2 regions of the Stenotrophomonas sp. STEN038 genome follow, and region 2 is predicted to be linked to the other one. Evidence: riboswitches for the same ligand, from Rfam matches in the RefSeq annotation. Region 2 holds a riboswitch; the other holds the start of a gene.
The links. A riboswitch is a leader RNA that binds a small molecule or an ion and turns the genes downstream of it on or off. The one in region 2 is predicted to bind thiamine pyrophosphate.

Region 1: another riboswitch for thiamine pyrophosphate. It lies ahead of thiC (phosphomethylpyrimidine synthase ThiC); the one in region 2 lies ahead of ACVOLS_RS06635 (TonB-dependent receptor).

What each region holds. Positions count from the first base shown of each region.
Region 1 covers NZ_JBRRDW010000012.1:52,430-63,155, reverse strand. The annotation lists gene ACVOLS_RS07230 (TonB-dependent receptor plug domain-containing protein) at 1-1,894, opposite strand, end outside; gene ACVOLS_RS07225 (helix-turn-helix transcriptional regulator) at 1,956-2,858, opposite strand; gene ACVOLS_RS07220 (winged helix-turn-helix domain-containing protein) at 2,992-5,274, opposite strand; gene ACVOLS_RS07215 (ion channel) at 5,522-6,205, opposite strand; gene ACVOLS_RS07210 (DUF4136 domain-containing protein) at 6,260-6,850, opposite strand; gene thiC (phosphomethylpyrimidine synthase ThiC) at 6,956-8,830, opposite strand; TPP riboswitch at 8,945-9,046, opposite strand; gene ACVOLS_RS07200 (BCCT family transporter) at 9,316-10,726, shown strand, end outside.
Region 2 covers NZ_JBRRDW010000011.1:43,219-53,944, reverse strand. The annotation lists gene ACVOLS_RS06690 (FMN-binding glutamate synthase family protein) at 1-559, opposite strand, end outside; gene ACVOLS_RS06685 (nucleotide sugar dehydrogenase) at 591-1,880, opposite strand; tRNA gene ACVOLS_RS06680 (tRNA-Leu) at 1,903-1,989, opposite strand; gene hemN (oxygen-independent coproporphyrinogen III oxidase) at 2,071-3,486, opposite strand; gene ACVOLS_RS06670 (group III truncated hemoglobin) at 3,573-3,956, opposite strand; gene ACVOLS_RS06665 (hypothetical protein) at 4,138-4,425, shown strand; gene ACVOLS_RS06660 (4Fe-4S dicluster domain-containing protein) at 4,422-5,501, shown strand; gene ACVOLS_RS06655 (leucine-rich repeat-containing protein kinase family protein) at 5,712-6,911, shown strand; tRNA gene ACVOLS_RS06650 (tRNA-Cys) at 7,119-7,192, opposite strand; tRNA gene ACVOLS_RS06645 (tRNA-Gly) at 7,265-7,340, opposite strand; gene ACVOLS_RS06640 (phosphotransferase enzyme family protein) at 7,683-8,819, shown strand; TPP riboswitch at 8,863-8,958, shown strand; gene ACVOLS_RS06635 (TonB-dependent receptor) at 9,028-10,726, shown strand, end outside.

The DNA.
Region 1 (10,726 bases), on a different contig from region 2:
AACCACCACCGAAGGTGTCGTCCATGGTCGGGGCACGGAAGCCCTCACCATAGGTACCACGCACCAGCAGGTCGTTGATCGGACGCCAGGTCAGGCTGAACTTGCTGTTGATGGTGTCGCCGAACTTGTCGAAGTCCGAGTAACGGCTGGCGATATCCAGCGACAGTTCCTGCGCACCCGGCAGATCCTTGAGCAGCGGGATCATGAATTCCAGGTAGAACTCATTGGCCTTGTACTTGCCCGAAGCAGCGCCAGCAGCCAGATCGGTGGTGTAACCGGCGGCGGACAGTGCATCCGGGTGGTCGTAGCCGCTGACTTCGCGGTGCTCGTAACCAGCGGCGAAGGCCAGCTCACCAGCGTCGCCCGGCATATCGAACAGACCACCGGTGATGTTGGCGAAGTACTGCTTGCTCTTGCTCTGCGAGGTCGCGTTGAGCAGGGTATTGATGTACTTCAGTGCTTCCGGGGTAGCAGCGGTAGCGCCGCCCAGGACGTCAAACGGGGTGCACTGGCCCAGCGCTGCATTGGTGCCCAATGCAATCGGGTTGGCCAGCGAACCGCACTGCGCCACACCTGCGCTGTTGATGAACGACGGGCCCAGGGCCTTCTGCAGTGCCAGCAGGTTGATGTTGCCGCTGCTGGTTTCGGTCACGTCGTACTGGTTGTAGTTCAGGCCCACATCCCAGTCGAACGGACGGTCGTTGAAATCAAAGGTGCCTTCCAACGCTGCGTCGAAGTGGAACGACTTGACGTTGTTTTCGCTGATGCGCGGCAGTTCGAAAATACGACGGCCCCAGCTGGTGATATCAGCACCGACCGGGTTGTAGATGCTGTCCTTGCTCAGGGCAACCGGGAAATTCTTCTGCGAAGTACCGGTCAGCGGGTAGCCAGCGATCTGACGCTTGGAGTCGCGCTCGGAGTACATCACGGTAGACTTCAAACGCATATTGTCGTTGATGTCGTAGGTACCAGCGGCGAAGACCGACTTGTTCTCCGAACCCTGATTCAACATCATCTGCTCAGTGGCGTTGAAATAATCACCGCCATTGATCTCGTGGTAGTTGTTCGGATCGCTGGAATCAGCGCCGACGCCACCCGGATGGTTGATGACCATCACCTTGCCGGTGACCGGGTCGGTGTAACGACCCCACTGGCCGGCCGGGCTCAGGCCGTCTGCAGCGTGGTTCGGGCCGTAGGTGTAACGGGTCAGTTCACGGTCCTTTGCCCACACCGGATCTTCCTTGGTGTAGGAAGCGCCCAGCATGATCGACGAACGCTCGCCAACCGCACCCAGGGTCAGGTTGTACTGGGTCTTGGCACCGTCGCCGTCGCTGTTCTGGCCGTAGTAGACCGAAGCTTCAGCGCCTTCGAAATCCTTGCGCAGGATGATGTTGATCACGCCGGCAATCGCATCGGAGCCGTAGATGGCGGAGGCGCCGTCCTTCAGCACTTCGATGCGCTCGATCAGCGAGCTCGGGATGGTCGACATATCGGTGAAGCCAGCCAGGCTGGAGCTCCAACGCTTGCCGTTGACCAGCACCAGGGTGCGCATTTCACCCAGGTTGTACAGGTTGGCGTACTGGCCACCCTGCTCCGGGTTGGATGCCAGCACTGCAGCCTTGGAGAAGGTCTGGGTGCCCGACACGGTCAGGTTCTGCAGAATGTCGCCAACGCTGACCAGACCCGAACGCTTGATGTCCTCGGAGGACACGGTGAAGATCGGCTGGGCGGTCTCAACGTCCACCGAACGGATGCGCGAGCCGGTGACTTCCAGGCGATCCAGGGTGGTCGCACCGGCAGCAGCTTCCTGCGCCGAAGCAAATGAGGGGGTCAAGGCAATAGCAATGCCGGCCGGGAGCAAGCCCAACCGCACTGCAGAATTACGAAGCTTCATCAATCTCTCCAAAGAGCTAAACAAACGACAAAGTTAGCGGTGCGTTAAACACCCCTGAACGTTACGTTCGTACTGCCACCTTGGTTTTGCGTGAGCCATCCTTAGGCTTTGCCGAATCTGGCCTCAACACCTCCGGCTGCTCCCGGTACTGCGTGGCCGATGCACCAAAACGCGCGCGGAAGGCCCGCGCAAAGCTGCAGCAGTTGTCAAAACCGCTTGCAGACGCCACTTCGCCAATCATCATGTCGGTATCACGCAACAGCATTGCCGCCCGCTCCAGGCGCAGCCGCGCCGACAAGGATTGCGGGCTCTCTTCATACAGACTCTGGAAGGTCTTGGACAAATACCAGCTGGAGAAGTTGGTCAGCTCGGCCAGCTCGCCAATGCGCACGACGCGGTGGCTGTTGCCTTCCAGGTACATGCGCGCACGCTGCATGCGGCCGAACACCTGACGCTTGCGGATGCGCGAACGGCCAGGGCAGCGCTGCACGGTGCCGGCAAGGTCACGCTGCAGGGAAGCAAGATGCAGCAGCAGCGGACGCAGCTGATGAATGGTTGCGCCCGTTGCCTGCGCCTCGCGCCACAGGCGCAGCGCCAGACGTGCCTCGCCCATACTCATGCGGCCGCGGCCGGTATAGACGCTGCAGTCGGCCAGGGTGCCGAGCATGCGCAGCGCATCGGTGTCGAGGCTGATACCGATGCACATGCCATCACGGCCGGCCTGGACCAGCGGACGCGATTCCTTTTCGAAGGCAATCCACTCGCGCTGGCGCAGGCGGAACTTGCCTTCCTTGGATTCAACCCAGGCAGTGCCACGCAGCTGCAGCCACACAGTGAACACGGTGCCCGAAGTCTGCAGGCTGCCCAGTCGCGCCACGCCTACACAGGCCGGTCGCGGGCCATCCTCCGCAGGCTTCTCGAACGACACAGACTGACCACGATCTACCCACGAAACCTGCCGCATATCGCACACCATCGTTTGCTCATATTGAGCGAACGTTTTGCCAACTTTGGCGATGCGAGTCAGGAAAGTACGGCGAGAAAGCTGCGAATTCTTCCCGATAAGCCCTACGAAATATTTCCGAAACCACAATTCCCTACGGCGACAGCCACTTAGCCAAGCCCAGCACCCGTCGCGGCGCACGTTGCGGAATACGCATCATCCCGATATCGGCGTTGTCAGCAGCGGCCAAGGCAATGAAAACCGCCCTTCCATCCGGCGCCAGGCTCAGGCCGTTGCTCGCACTGAAGCGGCTCGTATCCAGACACTGGCTGCTGCCATCAGCGGCGATGGCAGTGAGCCGGCTACTGCAATCCCGGCTGATGTCCAGGTATTCCACGGCGCCGCTGGCAGCCACGGCCCAGGCACGGTAACGCCAACGACTAGGCAGCTCCGCGTGCACGGCTTTCACACTGTCCTGGCTCAGACTCGGTGCCGCCTGCCAAAGCCCGCCACTGGCCAACCGCGTGAACAACACCCGTTGTCCTGCATTGTCGAAACGCACCTGCGATACACCTTCCAATGACGCCAGGCGTTTCCACGGCTGCTGACTACGGTCAAACAGCGTCAACGCCATCCGCTCATCTTCACCGCGCTCCACCACCAGCAGCGTGTCGGCGGCAGGCCCATACACCGCCTGCAGCGGTTCACGTACAGGCACCGCCAGCTTCACCCAGTGACCTTCCTCAGGTGCCACCTCATAGATACCCGGTGCTCCATCCGCATCTCGCCCAGTCACCAGCAGCCGTCGCCCATCGGCAGACCAATCCATGGGTTGCCGCGCCTCGGGGCGTACCCCTTCGATCATCTGCAGGGACGCGGGTTCATTCAGGCGCGCCCACCACAAAGCGAATGCACCGGAACGGTCCGAGGTGAACGCCAACTGCCCGCCATCGGGTGACACCATTGGCTGGCCATCACGCGCCGAGGAAGCAAACAGGCGCTGCGCCGGCCCAGCATCGACTCCCAGCGGGATACGGTACAAGCCGAACTGCGGTTGGCTGCGCATGAACGCCAGGTTGCCACCGCCACGCGACACCGCGGGACTCTGCGCGTTGTCGATGCCCATGTCACGCAAGGCGCGCGTCGCCACATCCAAGCGATACAGGCGCGCTTCGCTGTCGATACGACGCCCAAACACCATTTCATCCGAGCCCAACCAACTCCACCCCCTGATTTCGGCGGCCTCGTCGGTCAAGCGCTGTGCATTGCCACCATCGGCATCCATGACCCACATATCCCCCACTTGGGGATTGCGCACGAAACCGATCTTTTTCCCATCCGCCGAGTAGCGCGGCGCATAGTCGAAGTCGTCTGCGCCGATCTCGTACTGCAACGATGACCAGCGTCCCGATGCCAGGTCCAGGCTGCGTATACCTCGACTTGCGTAACGGCCGGTCATGGAACCAAACAGCAGGCTCGCTCCGTCCGGCGCCCAGTCAAAGCTCAGCATGTCGGTACCATCACAACGCGCTGCGCGACGCAGGCCGGTGCCCGTTGCCGACACCACCAGCACCTCGCAGTCACCCTGCAACAGGAAGCGCGCAAAGGCGATATTGCGGCCATTCGGCGACCACACCGGGAAGCGATCCGAAGCACCGGCGGGCGTGGCCAGCAGCGGCGTGGCGGTCGCGTTGCTTACACTCTGTATCCACAAACTGGACCTGTTGTCCTTCTCGCGCGCGAACACCACCAACGCACCATCGGGTGAGAGCGAAGGATTGACCTCAACGTCCTCGGTCGCGGTAATCAGCCGATAGGGGCGCGCAGGACTGCCCACCACCCGGTTGCCCTCGGCAACCGTTGCATCCACCTGCGAAGGCGCATCGCGCTCCCACAGCAACCATGCCATCACCAGCGTGCTGAGCAACAAGGCAATACCGATTGCCAGCAGGCCATAACGCCGCACCTTGCGACGTTTGTAGCGCGTTGCTTCGCGCGCGTTTGCTTCACGCGCGTCTGCAGGGGCTGAATCCGTGACCTCCGCCTCAGCGCCCCCGGACGCCTCGACAGCCGCGACATCCGAGCTCAGCTCCCAAACCACCGTGGCCAGCAGCCGATATCCGGTTTTAGCGATGGTTTCTATATAAGGCGCACCCTCGCCCGCCTCGCTTGCGGCAAACGCCTTGCGCAACTGGGTTACCGCTTGGGTAAGCACGTCATTGGTCGGCATGGTGTCCGGCCAGACTTCGGCGAACAGTTCCTCGCGTGTCACCACCTGCCCGGGCTTGCGCGCAAGCGCCAACAACACCCCCACCGATTTCGGTGTGAGCCGCTGTACTTTGCGTGTGCCTGGCAGATGCACCTCACGAGAGGAAAGCACCACCAGACACTCACCGATGCGCAATCGGTCAGAGCTAGGTTTTTCGGTGGGGTTCATTGCCATCGCGGTCTTTCAAAATCGCTGGCGGACACGAATCCTGTGTCCAGCTTTCCGGGCTCGAACCCTTGCAAGCCGCCAAATTCCGCAAAAGGCATCAACGCACAGAGCAAATGTTTTATCTGGAACAGATATTACTCTAATGAAGTTCCCCACGTGCCATACGTGGACGACATCAGGCTCTCTCTCGCCGACGAAATTACATAATCAGTTACATGATTCGCGCCGCACGGCGCGATTTTTTTAACTAACGTTCAGTTTTCTCTGCCTTGTAGATGGTCAGGCCAACCAGCCGCGAAACCACCAGCGCAACGTACATAACGCCTGCAAACTGCTCCAACATCACCAATGCACGTGCCTGCGGATGCACCGGTACCACGTCGCTCAGACCTACCCCTGACAACAAGCTGAAGCTGAGATAAAGCAGCTCGACCCAGCTTCTGAAATCGCCTTCGCTGGTGGCGACAAAACTGCCCGGATAGACGTGCTGGCATACTGAATAGGCAAAAGCGAACGCCCAGGCCAACAGGGTGAACGTAGCGCCCGCAGCAAACAGCTCATCCCGTGTGACCTTGTGGTCCTGCAGCATGTAGGCAATCAAACTGCATGAAGTATAGAAATACAGCAGGCTCTCGAACGCCTGCGCCACCGCCACCAGCGAATGGCGCCCCAACAAGGCACCGGCGACGGAGAACACCACCGCCGGGATCGCCAGCGTCAATGCCAGCCACAGCAACAGCGGACTGCGCCGTACCACCCACACCGCCAACCCCAGCACCAGCATGCCGAACGCGCCGAACAACGCGCGTCCGGCCGGCATGTGCTCCATCGCCGGGTAAAGCAGCACACCCAGCAGCTGCACCGCCAGCAACCACGCCGACGGGTGCCTGCGCGCCATCACGATCCATCTCAAGCGCGACTGCATACGCATCCCCATTGCCGGTACCAAACGATGTGGTTGAGCCAGGGCCCGCAGGGGCGGACCTCAGGGACCCGGACTGGCCGCCATCCCGGCGCGATACGGGTAAGTGGCAAAGATCGCCGCTACCGCGGCATCAATCCGCTCGCCGCGCTGCTCCGGCTTCACCCGCCCCACCGTACCGACCGCAACGCCTTCCCAGACCAGTTGCTTCTTCCGCGCATCCACCACGTCGATGTTCAAGGTACCTTCGGTGTACTGGCGCACGTCGGTGCGGTCGCGCCAATAAGGCACGGCAACATAACCGCGGGCGCGGTAGCTGTAGTAATAGTCGTAATCCACTTCCGGCATCGTGGTGACCTGGGTCTTGTCCTGCAGGTAGGCGTTGAGGTTCACCCACAGGTCCGGGTTGGTTTCATCGAACCGATAGCCACGTGATTCCATCTGCGTGCGCACCGCTGCGCGGATACGATTGCTGGTGATGGTGGTATAGCCATGCTGCTCAAGCGCGAGCGGGGTGTAGAAGGCAAAGCTGCGGTAGCGCGAGAAGTCAGCGGTCGGATCGGCCTGGCTGGCAACTCGCGGTGTGCTGGCGCAGGCGCCCAGCAGGAGCAGCGAGGACAAGACGAAAAGCAAGGAAACGAAGCGAAGTTTCATGGCCTACCCCTGGTGTGGACGAGCGCACGCTAACACGTCCTTAGCCGTCCCGGCGTCAAACAATGGGCGGGGCACCCGCTGGATGCCCCACCCCGGATTGCAGGACTACTCGACCCGGTAGACCTGCGCGCCCTGCTCGCGGAACTGCGCCGACTTCTCGGCCATCCCCGCCGCCAACGCCACCCCCTCATCCATCCCCTGCTCGGCCGCGTACTCACGCACATCCTGGGTGATCTTCATCGAGCAGAAATGCGGGCCGCACATCGAGCAGAAGTGGGCCAGCTTGTGTGCATCCTTGGGCAGCGTTTCATCATGGAATTCCTTGGCCTTTTCCGGATCCAGACCGAGATTGAACTGGTCTTCCCAGCGGAACTCGAAGCGCGCCTTGCTCAAGGCGTTGTCGCGGACCTGCGCACCCGGATGGCCCTTGGCCAGATCGGCGGCATGCGCGGCGATCTTGTACGCCATGATGCCGTCGCGCACATCCTGCCGGTTGGGCAGGCCCAGGTGCTCCTTCGGCGTCACGTAGCACAGCATCGCGGTACCGTACCAACCAATCATCGCTGCACCAATCGCACTGGTAATGTGGTCGTAACCCGGCGCGATGTCGGTGGTCAGCGGCCCCAGCGTATAGAACGGTGCTTCGCCGCACTCCTGCAGCTGCTTGTCCATGTTCTGCTTGATCAGCTGCATCGGCACATGACCGGGACCTTCGATGATGGTCTGCACATCGTGCTTCCACGCAGTCTTGGTCAGCTCGCCCAACGCCTCCAGTTCGCCGAACTGCGCCGCGTCGTTGGCATCGGCAATGCAGCCAGGGCGCAGGCCGTCACCGAGACTGAAGGACACGTCGTAGGCCTTCATGATGTCGCAGATGTCTTCGAAGTGCGTGTAAAGGAAGTTTTCCTTGTGGTGCGCCAGACACCATTTGGCCATGATCGAACCACCGCGCGAGACGATGCCGGTGACGCGCTTCGCGGTCAGTGGCACGTGTCGCAACAACACCCCGGCATGGATGGTGAAGTAGTCAACGCCCTGCTCGGCCTGTTCGATCAAGGTATCGCGGAATATCTCCCAGGTGAGCTCCTCGGCCCGCCCGTCCACTTTCTCCAGCGCCTGGTAGATCGGCACCGTACCAATCGGCACCGGCGAATTGCGCACGATCCACTCGCGCGTCTCATGGATGTGCTTGCCGGTGGACAGATCCATCACCGTGTCGCCGCCCCAGCGGATCGCCCACACCAGCTTCTCCACTTCCTCGGCGATACCGGAAGAAACCGCGCTGTTGCCGATATTGGCGTTGATCTTGGTCAGGAAATTGCGGCCGATGATCATCGGCTCACACTCGGGGTGGTTGATGTTGTTTGGCAGGACCGCGCGGCCGCGCGCGATCTCATCGCGCACGAACTCCGGCGTGATGATCTGCTGGATGCTGGCACCGAAGCTCTGCCCCGGATGCTGGGCAAGCAGCCCTGCATCGCGCACCGCATCCAACCGCTGGTTCTCGCGGATGGCGACGTACTCCATCTCCGGGGTAACGATGCCGCGCCGCGCATAGTGCATCTGGGTGACGTTGGCGGTACCAATCGCACGGCGCGGCAGCGTGCGGCCGGGGAAGCGCACGGCATCGAGCCTGGCATCGTGCTGGCGACCACGACCGAACTCTGAACTGAGCCCGGCCAACTGCTCGGTATCGCTGCGTTCCTCGATCCAGGCGCTGCGCACCGCCGCCAGCCCAACTGCCAGATCGATATTGGCCTGTGGGTCCGTGTACGGGCCGGAGGTGTCATACACGGTGACCGGATGATTCTCTTCGCCGCCAAACAGGGTTGGTGTGCGGGTCAGCGCGATCTCGCGCATCGGCACCTGCAGGTCCGTACGCGAACCCGCAACGAAGATCTTGCGCGAACCGGGAATCGGCCGGGTAACGGATTCGGAGAGTTGCTGGGCCTGTTGCTGCAGGCTGGGCTGTGCGTTCATTGGCATTCGTCCTGTCTATCCACACGCGGGGTGCGAAGGCCACGCGAGGGATTCGCATGACGGAACGAAGCGAAGGCGCACGCCACCCGGCCCTGGCCCATAGCGGGACATCGACTGGCGGCACACGAAGCTTCCCTACGCCGGTATGAGCCGGATCAGGTTCGAAGGGTATGTCTCAACCGTGACCCAATGGTCACGGTACCCCCGCTTCGGGCGTCATTAGACCCGCAATCGATGGGAAAGCCAAGCCAGCAGGAACGCCGGTCAACGGTACTACCCGGGGCATCGCCCTGCGCAACAACACAAGCCACTAACGTAATCGTGACGCGCCATTCAGTAGCATCCCGCGCAGGCTCGTTTCGAATGACTGCCTTGCGGCGCTTGCCGCCCCTCCTTTCCCGGTTTGGCGCCACGGTGCCAGCCGGCTGTCCTGCAAGCTCAGGCTCGCTCCCCTCAATCACTCATTTGATCGGAGAAGCTCCTTCATGGTGTTTCGTGTCTCCATTGCACTGGTCGCGCTGCTGGTGCTGATTGCCGGCCTCGCGCCCGGCCCCTTCAACGACGTGGTGCAGGCCGCGCTGGCCCAGGTTGTGCGTGGCGCCGGCTGGATGTACCTGCTGATCGTGTTCCTGACGCTGTCCTTCCTGCTGTACCTGGCGTTCGGGCGCTTCGGCAGCCTGCGCATCGGCGGCGAAGATGCCGAGCCGGATTTTTCCCGCGCCAGCTGGCTGTCGATGCTGTTCGCCGCTGGCATGGGCATCGGCCTGGTGTTCTGGGGCGCAGCCGAGCCGGTATCGCATTTCGTCACACCACCCGAAGGCCTTCCGCCGCAAAGCATGGATGCCGCCCGGGCCGCGATGCGCTACTCCTTCTTCCATTGGGGCCTGCACCCGTGGGCGATCTATGCCTTGATCGGGCTGGCAATGGCCTGGTTCCAGTACAACCGCAACGGCCGCGGCCTGATCAGCGACATGCTGCAGCCGGTGATCGGCCGCCATCATCGCGGTTGGTTTGGCAAGCTGGTGAACATTGCCGCCGTGGTCGCCACCGCAATCGGTGTCGCCACCACGCTGGGATTCGGCACCATCCAGATCGCCGCCGGCATGCAACGTGTGTTTGGCGTCACCGCAGGCGTGCCACTGCAGATGACCGTCATCGCCATCGCCTTCGTGCTTTACATGATCTCCACCACCAGCGGCGTGGACCGTGGCATCAAGTGGTTGTCCAACTTCAATCTGGCGTTGGCGGCATTGCTGCTGGCCGCAGTGCTGGTGCTCGGCCCCACCGGTTTCATCTTCGATACCTTCACCACCACGCTGGGCTCCTACCTGAACCAGCTGGTGACGATGAGCCTGCGCATGTCGCCTTTCTCCGGCAGTACCTGGGTCGCCGATTGGACCATCTTCTACTGGGCCTGGTGGATTGCCTGGGCGCCGTTCGTGGGCGCATTCATTGCGCGGGTATCGCGGGGCCGCAGCGTCCGCGAGTTCGTGGTCGGGGTAGTGCTGGCGCCAACCCTGCTCGGCTTCCTGTGGTTCTCGGTCTTCGGTGGCACCGCGCTGTGGGCGCAGCTGTTTGGCCACGCCGATCTTGTCCAGGCGCTGGGCAATGGCTATGAAACGGTGTTGTTCACGCTGTTCGACAGCATGCCGGCGTCATTGCTGCTGTCGGGCCTGGCGCTGGTCCTGCTGGTGATTTTCTTCGTCACCTCCGCCGATTCCGCGGTACTGGTGCTGGCCAGCATGTCCACCGATGAAGCCGGCGATCCACCACTGTCGCGCAAGCTGGTGTGGGGCATTGCCATTGCACTGATCGCCGCGGCATTGCTGCTCGCAGGTGGACTGGATGCACTGCAGGGCATGATCACCATTGCCGCACTGCCATTCGCGCTGTTGA
Region 2 (10,726 bases):
CTTCACCGGTGTCGTGGCAGAAGCCACCAAGTTTGGCCCCCTTGTTCAACGCGCGGATCGCATTGGCCGACAAGGAACCAAAGCTCATCGCCGAGATGTTGAACACACTGGCGGAATAAGGTTTGGCGCAATCGGGCCCGATCAGCACACGAAAATCGTGGTGCGCAATGCTGGTGGGCGACAGCGAATGGTTGATCCATTCGTAGTCCACTGCATAGGCACTGCGCAGCGTGCCGAACGGCACCACATCCATTTCATTGCGTGAACGCTGGTAGATCAGCTGACGTTGCTGGCGTGAGAACGGCACGTCCTCCAGATCGCTCTGCACGAAATACTGGCGGATTTCCGGACCGATGGATTCGAAGCCATAGCGAAAATGCGCCAACACCGGGTAGTTGCGACGCAGCACGCTGCGTCGCTGCAATACATCCCAGGTGCCGAGCACCGCCATCAGGCCAAACAGGCCAACGCCCCAGTACCAAGCCGGCCAGTGGCTGGCCAGTGCCAGAGATACTGGCAGCAGGATCAGCGCCAGCACATAAACCAGATAACGATGCATTACCGTCCTCAACCTACACGGATGGCGGATTCTACAACCGGTCGTCCACTACTTGCCTCGGCCAGGCCGATTTCACATCGTAGACCACCATGTCCGGCACACCCAGGGCACGGATCTGCGCCTCGTCGAAGGCACGGAACTGCTGGTGTGCCACGGCAAGGACCACGGCATCGTATGCGCCTTGCTGCGGCGCTTTCACAAGCTCTACACCGCCCATGTCGTGCGCGTTGCGTGGATCGGCCCATGGATCAAAAGCATCGACCTTTGCGCCTGCTGCCGCGAGCATCTGCACCAGGTCCAGGGCACGGCTGTTGCGCAGGTCCGGGCAATCTTCCTTGAAGGTCACACCCAGCACCAGCACGCGCGCGCTCTGCAACGGCTTGTTCCGGTCTTCCAGCAAGCCGCGCACGCGGGTGACTACATGCGCAACCACACGGTTGTTGACCTGCCGTGCGGTGTGGATCAGGTCCGGGTGATAACCAACGCTCTCGGACTTGTGCAGCAGGTAGTAAGGATCAATGCCTATGCAGTGGCCGCCGACCATGCCCGGCCGGAACGGCAGGAAGTTCCACTTGGTGCCTGCCGCTTCCAATACATCCAGAGTGTCGATACCGAGCTTGTCAAAGATCAACGCCAACTCGTTGACCAGGGCGATGTTCACATCACGCTGGATGTTCTCCACCACCTTGGCCGCCTCGGCCACGCGCAGCGAAGACGCCGGCCAGGTGCCGGCACTGATGATGCGCCGGTATAGGGCATCCACCACCTCGGCAGCCTCGGGCGTGGAGCCTGAGGTGATCTTCTTGATATCCGGCAAACGCCGCTGGCGATCACCTGGATTGATCCGCTCCGGGCTATAACCGCAGTAGAAGTCCTGGTTGAAACGCAGCCCCGAGCCCTGCTCCAGCAACGGCACGCAGACCTCTTCGGTAGTGCCCGGATACACGGTGGACTCGTAGATCACCAGATCGCCGCGTTTGAGCACCGCAGCGATCAACGTGCTCGCACTGCGCAGGGGGCCAAGATCCGGTTGCTCATACGCATCGATCGGCGTCGGCACGGTGACGATGAAAACATTGCGCGCGGCCAGATCGGCCTTGTCGGCGGTGTAGCGTGCCAGCCCGCCAGCGGCGAGCTCGGCGTCATACAGTTCCAGCGTATGGTCGTGCCCTGCCTGCAACTCGGCAACGCGGGCAGTATCGATGTCATACCCCAGAGTATCGAGCGTCTTACCGAACTCAACGGCCAATGGCAGGCCAACATAGCCCAAGCCGATGATGGCGATCTGCGGCGCTACCGCGGCGGTGATCTCGGCGCTCATGCCATCCCCTGAGGTTGCAAACTGGTGCCCGGAGCCGGAATCGAACCGGCATGGCCTTGCGGCCGGCGGATTTTAAGTCCGATGCGTCTACCAGTTTCGCCATCCGGGCATCGCAATAGCCTGCCTGATTGCGGCCCAATTGTGAATCGCGAATATTGGCGGCGGCGCTGAATCCGCCGCCTATGTGGCCTCAACCGATGGCGCGCGAATAGCGTGCAGGCTGCTGTGCGGCCTTCAGGTAGCGGTCAAAGCACATTGCGATCAAGCGCAGCAGGGGCCGCCCCTGCTCGGTGGCAGCAACCACGCCATCGCTGTAGCTGACCAAGCCGTCATCCTGCAGATGCTGCAGGGCAATCAGCTCTTCGGCGAAATAGATATCGAAATCCACGTCATGCTGGCGCGCCAGCGCGCGGCCATCCACGCTGCCATGGCACATCAGCTGCTGGATCAGTTCCGCACGCAGCAGGTCGTCGCCATCCAACTCCAGCCCGCGCCAGACCGGCAAACCGCCCTCGGCAATCCTGGCCTCCCAGTCCTTGAGATCACGCGGATTCTGGCTGTAGCTGTTGTCGATATGGCTGATCGCACTGACGCCAAGCCCCAGCAGGTCGCTGTCGGCATGGGTGGTATAGCCCATGAAATTGCGATGCAGGCTGCCGGCACGCTGCGCGCGCGACAGGTCTTCCTCGGGCAAGGCGAAATGATCCATGCCGATGTACTGATAACCGGCAGCCGACAGCCGTTCGACAGCCAGCCCCAGCAGCGCCAGCTTCTGCTCGGGATCTGGCAGATCGCGATCCTGGATCTGCCGCTGCGCCTTGAACATATGCGGCAGGTGCGCGTAGCCGTAGATCGCCAGACGATCCGGACGCGCACTGATCACCGTGTCCAAGGTCTTGCCGAAACCAGCAAGGGTCTGCAGCGGCAGGCCGTAGATCAGGTCCACGTTGACCGAACGCATGCCGTTGTTGCGGCAGGCCTGGATGATAGCCATCGTCTCATCCACGTCCTGCACGCGATTGATCGCCTGCTGCACTTTCGGGTCGAAATCCTGGATGCCGAGGCTTGCGCGATTGAAGCCCAACTCCGCCAGCACGGCGATGTCGTCCACACTGACCGAGCGCGGGTCCAGCTCAATCGAAAAATCACGCGCACTGCTCTGGCTGAAATTGAACAGCTTCTGCAGCCCGGCAATCAGCCGACGCAGCTGCGCGGGCTCGAGGAAATTCGGCGTACCACCGCCCAGGTGCAACTGCACCACTTCGCGTTCGCGCGCGAACAACGGCGCCAGCCAATCCGCTTCCACCAGCAACTGGTCGACGTAATGCTCACCCTTGCTACGGTCGCGACTAATGACGCGGTTACAGCCACAGTAGAAACAGGGGCTGCTGCAATACGGAACATGCACGTACAACGACATCGGCCTGCCCGCCGCATTGCTGCGCGCTACCGCCGCACAGAACTGGGCCTGCCCGTAACCGTCGTGGAAATGCGGCGCGGTTGGGTAGGACGTGTAGCGCGGGCCAGGCCGATCGTGCCGGCGTAGCAGGTCCGCATCGAAAGTCCAGCCCAGGGCATTTGAGGTCGTCAGCAGCGGCGTGTTCATGCGCGCAGCTTGCCTGCGCCACGGCCAGCTCGCCTTGAGTTAGATCAATTGGCCCCATTCATGAATGGGGCCAACTAGCGAAGCATTCAGAGTATCGGGAACGATGGCGCGTGGTAACGACGCCAGATGGAGCCGGCAACCCGCCCGGCCGCCTCGTCGGCCAACGCCTGCATCGCGGGGTTGTCCAGCTCGGCGGTGGTCTGCGCGAACAGCGCCAGCCAGCGCTCGAACATCGGCGATTCCAGCCCGGGAATAGCCAGGTGCTTGGGCATCGGTGCGCCACTGAAACGCGAGGTGCCGCGCAGCAAGGCGGACCAGAAATCCACCAGTTGCAGCAGATGCGCCTCCCAGTCGTGCACCCGCGCCTCGAATATCGGCCCCAGCACCTCGTCCTCGCGCACCCGCGCGTAGAAGCGCCGCACCAACTGCGCCACCTCTTCTTCACTGCATACATCCGGCCCTGCCCGCACAACACACCTCCTGTCGTCTGACCAGAACCTACTACGCCCAGCCGTGGCCTGCTTGATCAGGATCAAAGACGGCCGTCTGCACAACCCCTAGCCTCGCACACTGGGTCATCAGCTACTGCCAGAACGCAGCGCTGCAGAACCCGATTCCATTCCTTCGCAACGAGGTCCCCGGGAACCCTCAATGACCGCTCCAGCCGACTCCAGCAGCAGCCGCTCGCTACCGATGATCCAACGCCTGGGCGCGGTGGTGTGGCCCAGTTTCTTTGCCGCCGCAGTGATGTCTGCGGCTTTCTTCGCGTTCATCGACCCGCTGGAGCTGCAGCAGATCAGCTTCCCGCAGCATGCCATCAGCCGTGAGCTGGGCTATTCGCTGGGGTTCTTCATGTTCTGGGCCGGCACCTTGTGCGCCTGCACGGTAACCGCATTGCTGATGCGCCCTGCACGCGAGCAGGAGGAATCCTTCGAATGAGGCCTGTGCGCAGCATCGGCGAAGCCAGCGTTGGCACCGTCCGCAAGCGCGATACGCTGCGCCAGCTCACCACCACGGCAATGCAGGCCGCGTTCTACGGCCTGCCGTGGCTGCACTGGGGCGGTGCACCATGGTTGTTGTTTGACATCGATGCCCGCCAATTCCAGATCGCCGGCATCTCAATGCAACCGGAGCAGTCGCTGCCACTGCTATGGCTTGCCATCGCGGCGCTGGCCCTGCTCTGCCTGGTCACCAGCCTGCATGGGCGCCTGTGGTGCACCTATACCTGCCCACAGACGGTATTGACCCGCCTGTTCCGCAGGTTGACCCGCCTCACCGATTTCCGCGGCCCGGCAAAACCGCTGGGAGCGCCGCTACGGCATGCGCTCTGGGCGCTGATCGCGCTGTGGACCGGCATCAGCTTTGTTGGCTACTTCAGCCCTATCGGCGAGCTCGTGCACGGGGCACTCACGTTCTCGCTCAGCGGCTGGGAATGCTTCTGGATCAGCTTCTACGGGCTGGCGACCTGGGCAAACGTGGTCTACCTGCACGAACAGGTCTGCAGCTATCTCTGCCCCTATAGCCGCGTGCAGGGCCTGATCGCCGATGCGCGCACGCCCTGCATCCAATACAACGCTCCCCGCGGCGAGCCGCGCGGTCCCCGTGATCGCGACAACGCCAGCGTGCTGCACCGTTCACGCGGCCTGCTCGACGCAACCACGGCCGCCGACTACGTATTCCGCGCTGCTCACCCAGCGATCGCCGGGGCCATGCCCAACTTCAGTCCGGTCCATCTGGGTGACTGCATCGACTGTGGCGCCTGCGCAGCGGCCTGCCCGATCGGGCTGGATATCCGCAATGGCAGCGCGATCAGTTGCATTGCATGCGGCAACTGCATGGACGCCTGCGACGATGCCATGGCCACCAGCCATTACCCGCTGGACCTGATCCATCGCGCCCGCCCGGCCAGTGATGGCGATGGCGCCCCATCTGGATTGCGCATCAAGCCGCTGGCGTTCGCCTGCATTACGCTGCTGTGCTTGGTCCTGGCGGCATTTACCGCTGCAAGCATTTAACAAGACGCGCGCTGTGGGAGCTGTGGGAGCGGCATAAGCCGCGAAGCTGACATTGCTTGAGCCATGGGCGTCCATGCCATCTGATGATCTACCGGCTTCGCGGCTCACGCCGCTCCTACAAGAGCCTGTGCTGATGACCTGCCGGCTTCGCGGCTTACGCCGCTCCTACAAAAGCCTTGTGTGCGGGCGGTGCCAGTACACTCGCACGGCATGCATACCCTTGAAGATCTCAAAAACGGCGCCCTCAACGGCGCCCAGACTGTTCGCCTGGTCAATCTGGGCCTGACCGAATTCCCGCAGGCGCTGTTCGCCCTGGCCGAAACACTGGAAGTGCTGGATCTGTCCGGCAACCAACTCAACTCGCTACCGGATGACCTGCGTCGGCTGCACAAGCTGCGCATCCTGTTCTGCTCCAACAACCCTTTTACGCAATTGCCAGCTGCGCTTGGCGACTGCGAGCAGCTGGAGATGATCGGCTTCAAGGCTTGCGCGATTACGCGTGTACCCGAGCGCAGCCTGCCAGCCCGGCTGCGCTGGTTGATCCTCACTGACAACCAGCTTCGCGAACTGCCGTCAGCGCTTGGCCAGCGGCCGCGACTGCAGAAGTTGATGCTTTCCTGCAACCAACTCACTGCCCTGCCCGATCTGAGCACCTGCAAGGCACTGGAACTGCTGCGGGTTGCCAGCAATCAGTTCGAGGAGGTTCCGGCAACATTACTCGCACTGCCGAACCTGGCGTGGCCGGCGCTGGCCGGCAATCCGCTGACCGCAGCAGCCGAACATGCTGCGCTGGCAGATGCGCATCACCATGCCATCCGCTACGACGAGCTCGATATGGGCGAGCTGCTGGGAGAAGGCGCCAGCGGCCATATCCATCGCGCAGCATTCAAGAACAGCGGCGAAACGATTGCCGTCAAAGTGTTCAAGGCGGCATTTACCAGCGATGGCACACCGCAGTCGGAGCTCGCTGCAGGTCTGGCCGCCAGCGGCCACCCGAACCTGCTTGTACCGCTGGCGGTGGTTGAAGGCCACCCCGAAGGTCGCTTGGCAGTAGCGATGCCCTTGCTCCCACCGGTTTACGTCAACCTGGCCAGCCCACCCAGCCTTGCCAGTTGCACACGCGATGTCTATGCAGCGGACGCGCGCTTAACGCCTGCCATTGCCGAACGCCTGCTTGGCTGCATCCACTCAGCACTCACCCACCTGCATGCGCAGGGCGTGCTGCATGGCGACCTGTATGCCCACAACATCCTGTGGAACCCGGCCAGTGGCGAAGCGGTATTGAGCGACTTCGGCGCAGCAATGTTGAGCAGCAACCTGCCACCAGCAGATCGCGCGCATCTGCAGGCAGTCGAGTGGCGTGCGTTCGCGCACCTTGAAGATGAGATCAGAGTACGTACTGACAACTGACTGCAGACCTTTACTACTACTTGCGCGCATCCGCAACGCGCGTCTGGGCCCGCGCACACGCACTCAGTGCGTGCTGACGCCAGTTGGCCACTCGCAAACGCGTGTCAACCGCGCCTTTTGCACTCGCCAGTCTGGGATCGCGCAGATCAAAGAGAAATCGCAGAAAACAAAAAAGCCCTGATTTCTCAGGGCTTTTTGCTTACTACTTGGAGGCCTGGGTCGGAATCGAACCGGCGTACGCGGATTTGCAATCCGCTGCATAACCACTCTGCTACCAGGCCAAACTATTGCACCGCCGAAGCACTACACCGCCTCGACATGAAAAGACCCCGCTGCGGGGGCCCTTTCCGATTTGGAGCGGGAAACGAGACTCGAACTCGCGACCTCAACCTTGGCAAGGTTGCGCTCTACCAACTGAGCTATTCCCGCGGTGTGGGCGAATCATACAGACTTCGGCAGGGGCGCGCCAGCGCTTTTTAACAATTCCTTTCACATAGGCTGGATGGCTGTCTGCGTCGGCTCTGCAATCCCTGTAGAGCCGAGCCATGCTCGGCTGGGGCTTTACCGGGAAGGCCCCAGCCGAGCATGGCTCGGCACTACAGTTTTAGCCCCTCTCCCGCTTGTGGGAGAGGGGTTGGGGTGAGGGGAGCTTTACGCTGGTAAAGCCCTTGCCGAGCATGGCTCGGCACTACATGTGTGTGCTGCCTGCAGCTTGGGCGGAGCTGGCGTACCATCGCGCCTCCGCCGCATCACCTGCTCCAGCCTGTTCCGATGACCCAGCAATCACACCGCGTGCAAGGCCTCAACAATGATGAAGTGGCCGCCGACTGGCCCGCCATCGAAGTGGCTGAACTTGCATGGCTACGTGATCACTACCCGCAGCTGAATGCCGGCAGTGCCCTGCTTTGGCACAGTCCGCGACCGATGTCGGCCGCCGCGATTGTCACCGGCCCGTACGGCAATGTCTTCATCAAACGGCATCACCAACTGGTGCGTAGTGCTGCCTGTCTGCAGGAGGAGCACCGGTTCATCACCCATCTCGCCAATGCAGGGGTTCCGGTTGTCCAGCTCCTGCGCAACCATCACGGCGAAACCGTCATCGAACATGGCGACTGGACCTACGAGCTGTACGCCGTGGCCGATGGACAGGACCTGTACCGGGATGACCCATCGTGGACGCTGCTGACCGAAGTCGAACGCGCGCGCGCTGCCGGCCGCATGCTGGCCACCCTGCACCACGCCTCCTCCAGCTATGACGCGCCCCAGCGCAGCACCCACCTGCTGGTCGCACGTGATGAGCTGATCCGTGCGGAAGACCCGATCGCGGCCCTCAAAGCCGATCTCTGCAACCGACCCGGTCTGGCCCGCTACTTGTCGCGCATTCCTTGGGAGCAACAACTGCAGCGCAGCGTCATGCCTTGGCACATCGGCCTGGCAGCACGCCTACAGGCCGAACCTCGGCTCTGGGCACACAACGACTGGCATGTCTCCAACCTGCTGTGGGGCCATGGTGAGAATGCGATGGAAGTCAGCAGCGTGCTCGACTTCGGCCTGGCCTCCCCTACCAGCGCGCTGTTCGATCTGGCGACGGCCATCGAACGCAACGCCATCGCATGGCTGGAACTGGAGCGCGGCGCCGAGGCGGTACGCATCGATATCGCATTGGCCGTGCTCGACGGCTACCGCGAAGTACTGCCGCTGTCGGCCGAACGGGTACACCTGCTGGCCGACCTGTTGCCCATGGTGCATTTCGACTTTGCACTGTCCGAAGTCGATTATTTCGAAGGTGTCACCGGCTCTACCGCCAATGCCGATGTCGCCTGGCAGCCATTCATGCTTGGCCACCCCGAGTGGTTCGCCAGCCAGCAAGGCCAGACCTTGTTGCAGGCCCTGCACGCCGCCGCCTGAAGCGGCTCGACTCGCAAATCATTCGCATTTGTAGTGAAATGGCGCCCTGAAGCGGGGGTGCCTGGATTTGCCAGGCTGAGAGAGTCCCTTGGAACCTGATCCGGTTTGCACCGGCGTAGGGAGCTTTGAGCAGCAGCCGTCGCGCCGTCATTGGCGCTGCGCATGCGCGCCTTCGCTTCGTCTCCCTTGTTGCCTGAAGACGAATCGAATGAACCGCTGCCTGCGCCCCACGCTGTTGTCTCTCGCCCTGAGCACCGCCCTGCCGCTGTACGCCAGCGACACCGGCCTCGATGCGGCTGCCGAACACTCCCCCACCGAACTGGCCGCCGTACGTGTGCAGGCCCGCCAGCCGGACGCGGACAACTCCCGCGCCAACAGCTTTGGCAGCGGCGACTGGAAAAGCACGCCGGCATCGATGAACGTGCTGGACCGCGACTTCCTCGACCACCAGCAGGTGCGCTCGCTGTCCGAACTGGCCAGCAATGACGCCTCGCTGGGCGATGCCTATGCTCCGGTCGGCTACTACCAGAACGTCGCCATCCGTGGCTTCGCGCTGGATACGGCCACCGGTTATCGCTTCAACGGCATGTCGATTGCCGGCGAACAGCGCCTGGCACTGGAGAACCTGCAGTCAGTGGAAGTCCTCAAGGGCGAAGCCGGCCTGGCCGCTGGCGTCATGGCACCCGGCGGCATCATCAACTACGTCGGCAAGCGGCCGGCGGAAGTACGCACCGTCACCCTCGGCACCGACAACGAAGGCTCGCGCTATGCCGCCATCGACGTCGGCCATTGGCTGACCCCGCGCATCGGCCTGCGCTTCAACGCAGCGTGGGACGACAGCGCGTCCTATATCGAACATGCCGATGGCCGCCGCAACTTCTACTCGCTTGCAACCGACTGGCTGATCGGCGAGCGCGGCAAGCTCGAAGTGGATGCCAACTACCAGACCAGCGCGCAGCGCTCGGCTTCCGGCTACCAGCTGCTGGGCGGAAGCGAACTGCCGACCGGCGTGGACCGCGAGCAGTTGCTCGGCTACCAGCCGTGGCAGAAGCCGGTAGGCATCGCCAGCACCAATATCACCGCATTGCATACCTACGACTTCAATGCGAACTGGCAGTCGCGGGTGGCCGTCAGCCACAGCCGCACGGTGATCGACGACAACGTCGCCTTCGCCTATGGCTGCTACTACGCCGCCGAGTGTGCCGATGGCAGCGTGCCCGGCAATTACTTCGCCCCCAACGGCGACTACGACATCTATGACTACCGCAGCCCGGACGACACCCGTCGCAACCAGGAACTGCGCGCCGAGCTGCGCGGCAGCTTCGACACCGGCAGCATCGGCCATCAACTGACCATCGGTGCCGACCAGTTCCGCCGCACCGTGGACAAGCGCCGTAACGTCAACGAATACGTCGGCACCGTCAACATCCACGACAAGCAGCTGCCAGTATTCGATCCCTCGCCGCTGATGCCCGGCGCCTCCGCACGTCGCCTGGACAGCCGCCAGACCGCCGTCTTCGCACTGGACCGCATCCAGCTCAATGACGACTGGCAATGGCTGGCCGGCGGCCGCTACGTGCGCCTGGACGAACGCGCCTACGACAAGCGCGGCAACCCGCAACGTCGCAGTCGCCTGTCGCGCTTTCTGCCGCAGACCGCGCTGATGTGGAAAGCCAGCGACAACATCAATGCCTACGCCAGCTATGTCGAAGGCATCTCGCTCGGCCAGGAAGCACCGTTCTGGACCGCCAACGCCGATACCTTCCTGCCGGCAGTGCAGTCGCGCCAGCTCGAAGTCGGCGTGAAGTACGCCAGCAGTGACCAACTGACCCTGGGCGCGGCACTGTTCCGCACCACCCAGCCCTACCAGTACGCAAAGCCCGACGACAGCGATGTCGGCTACACCT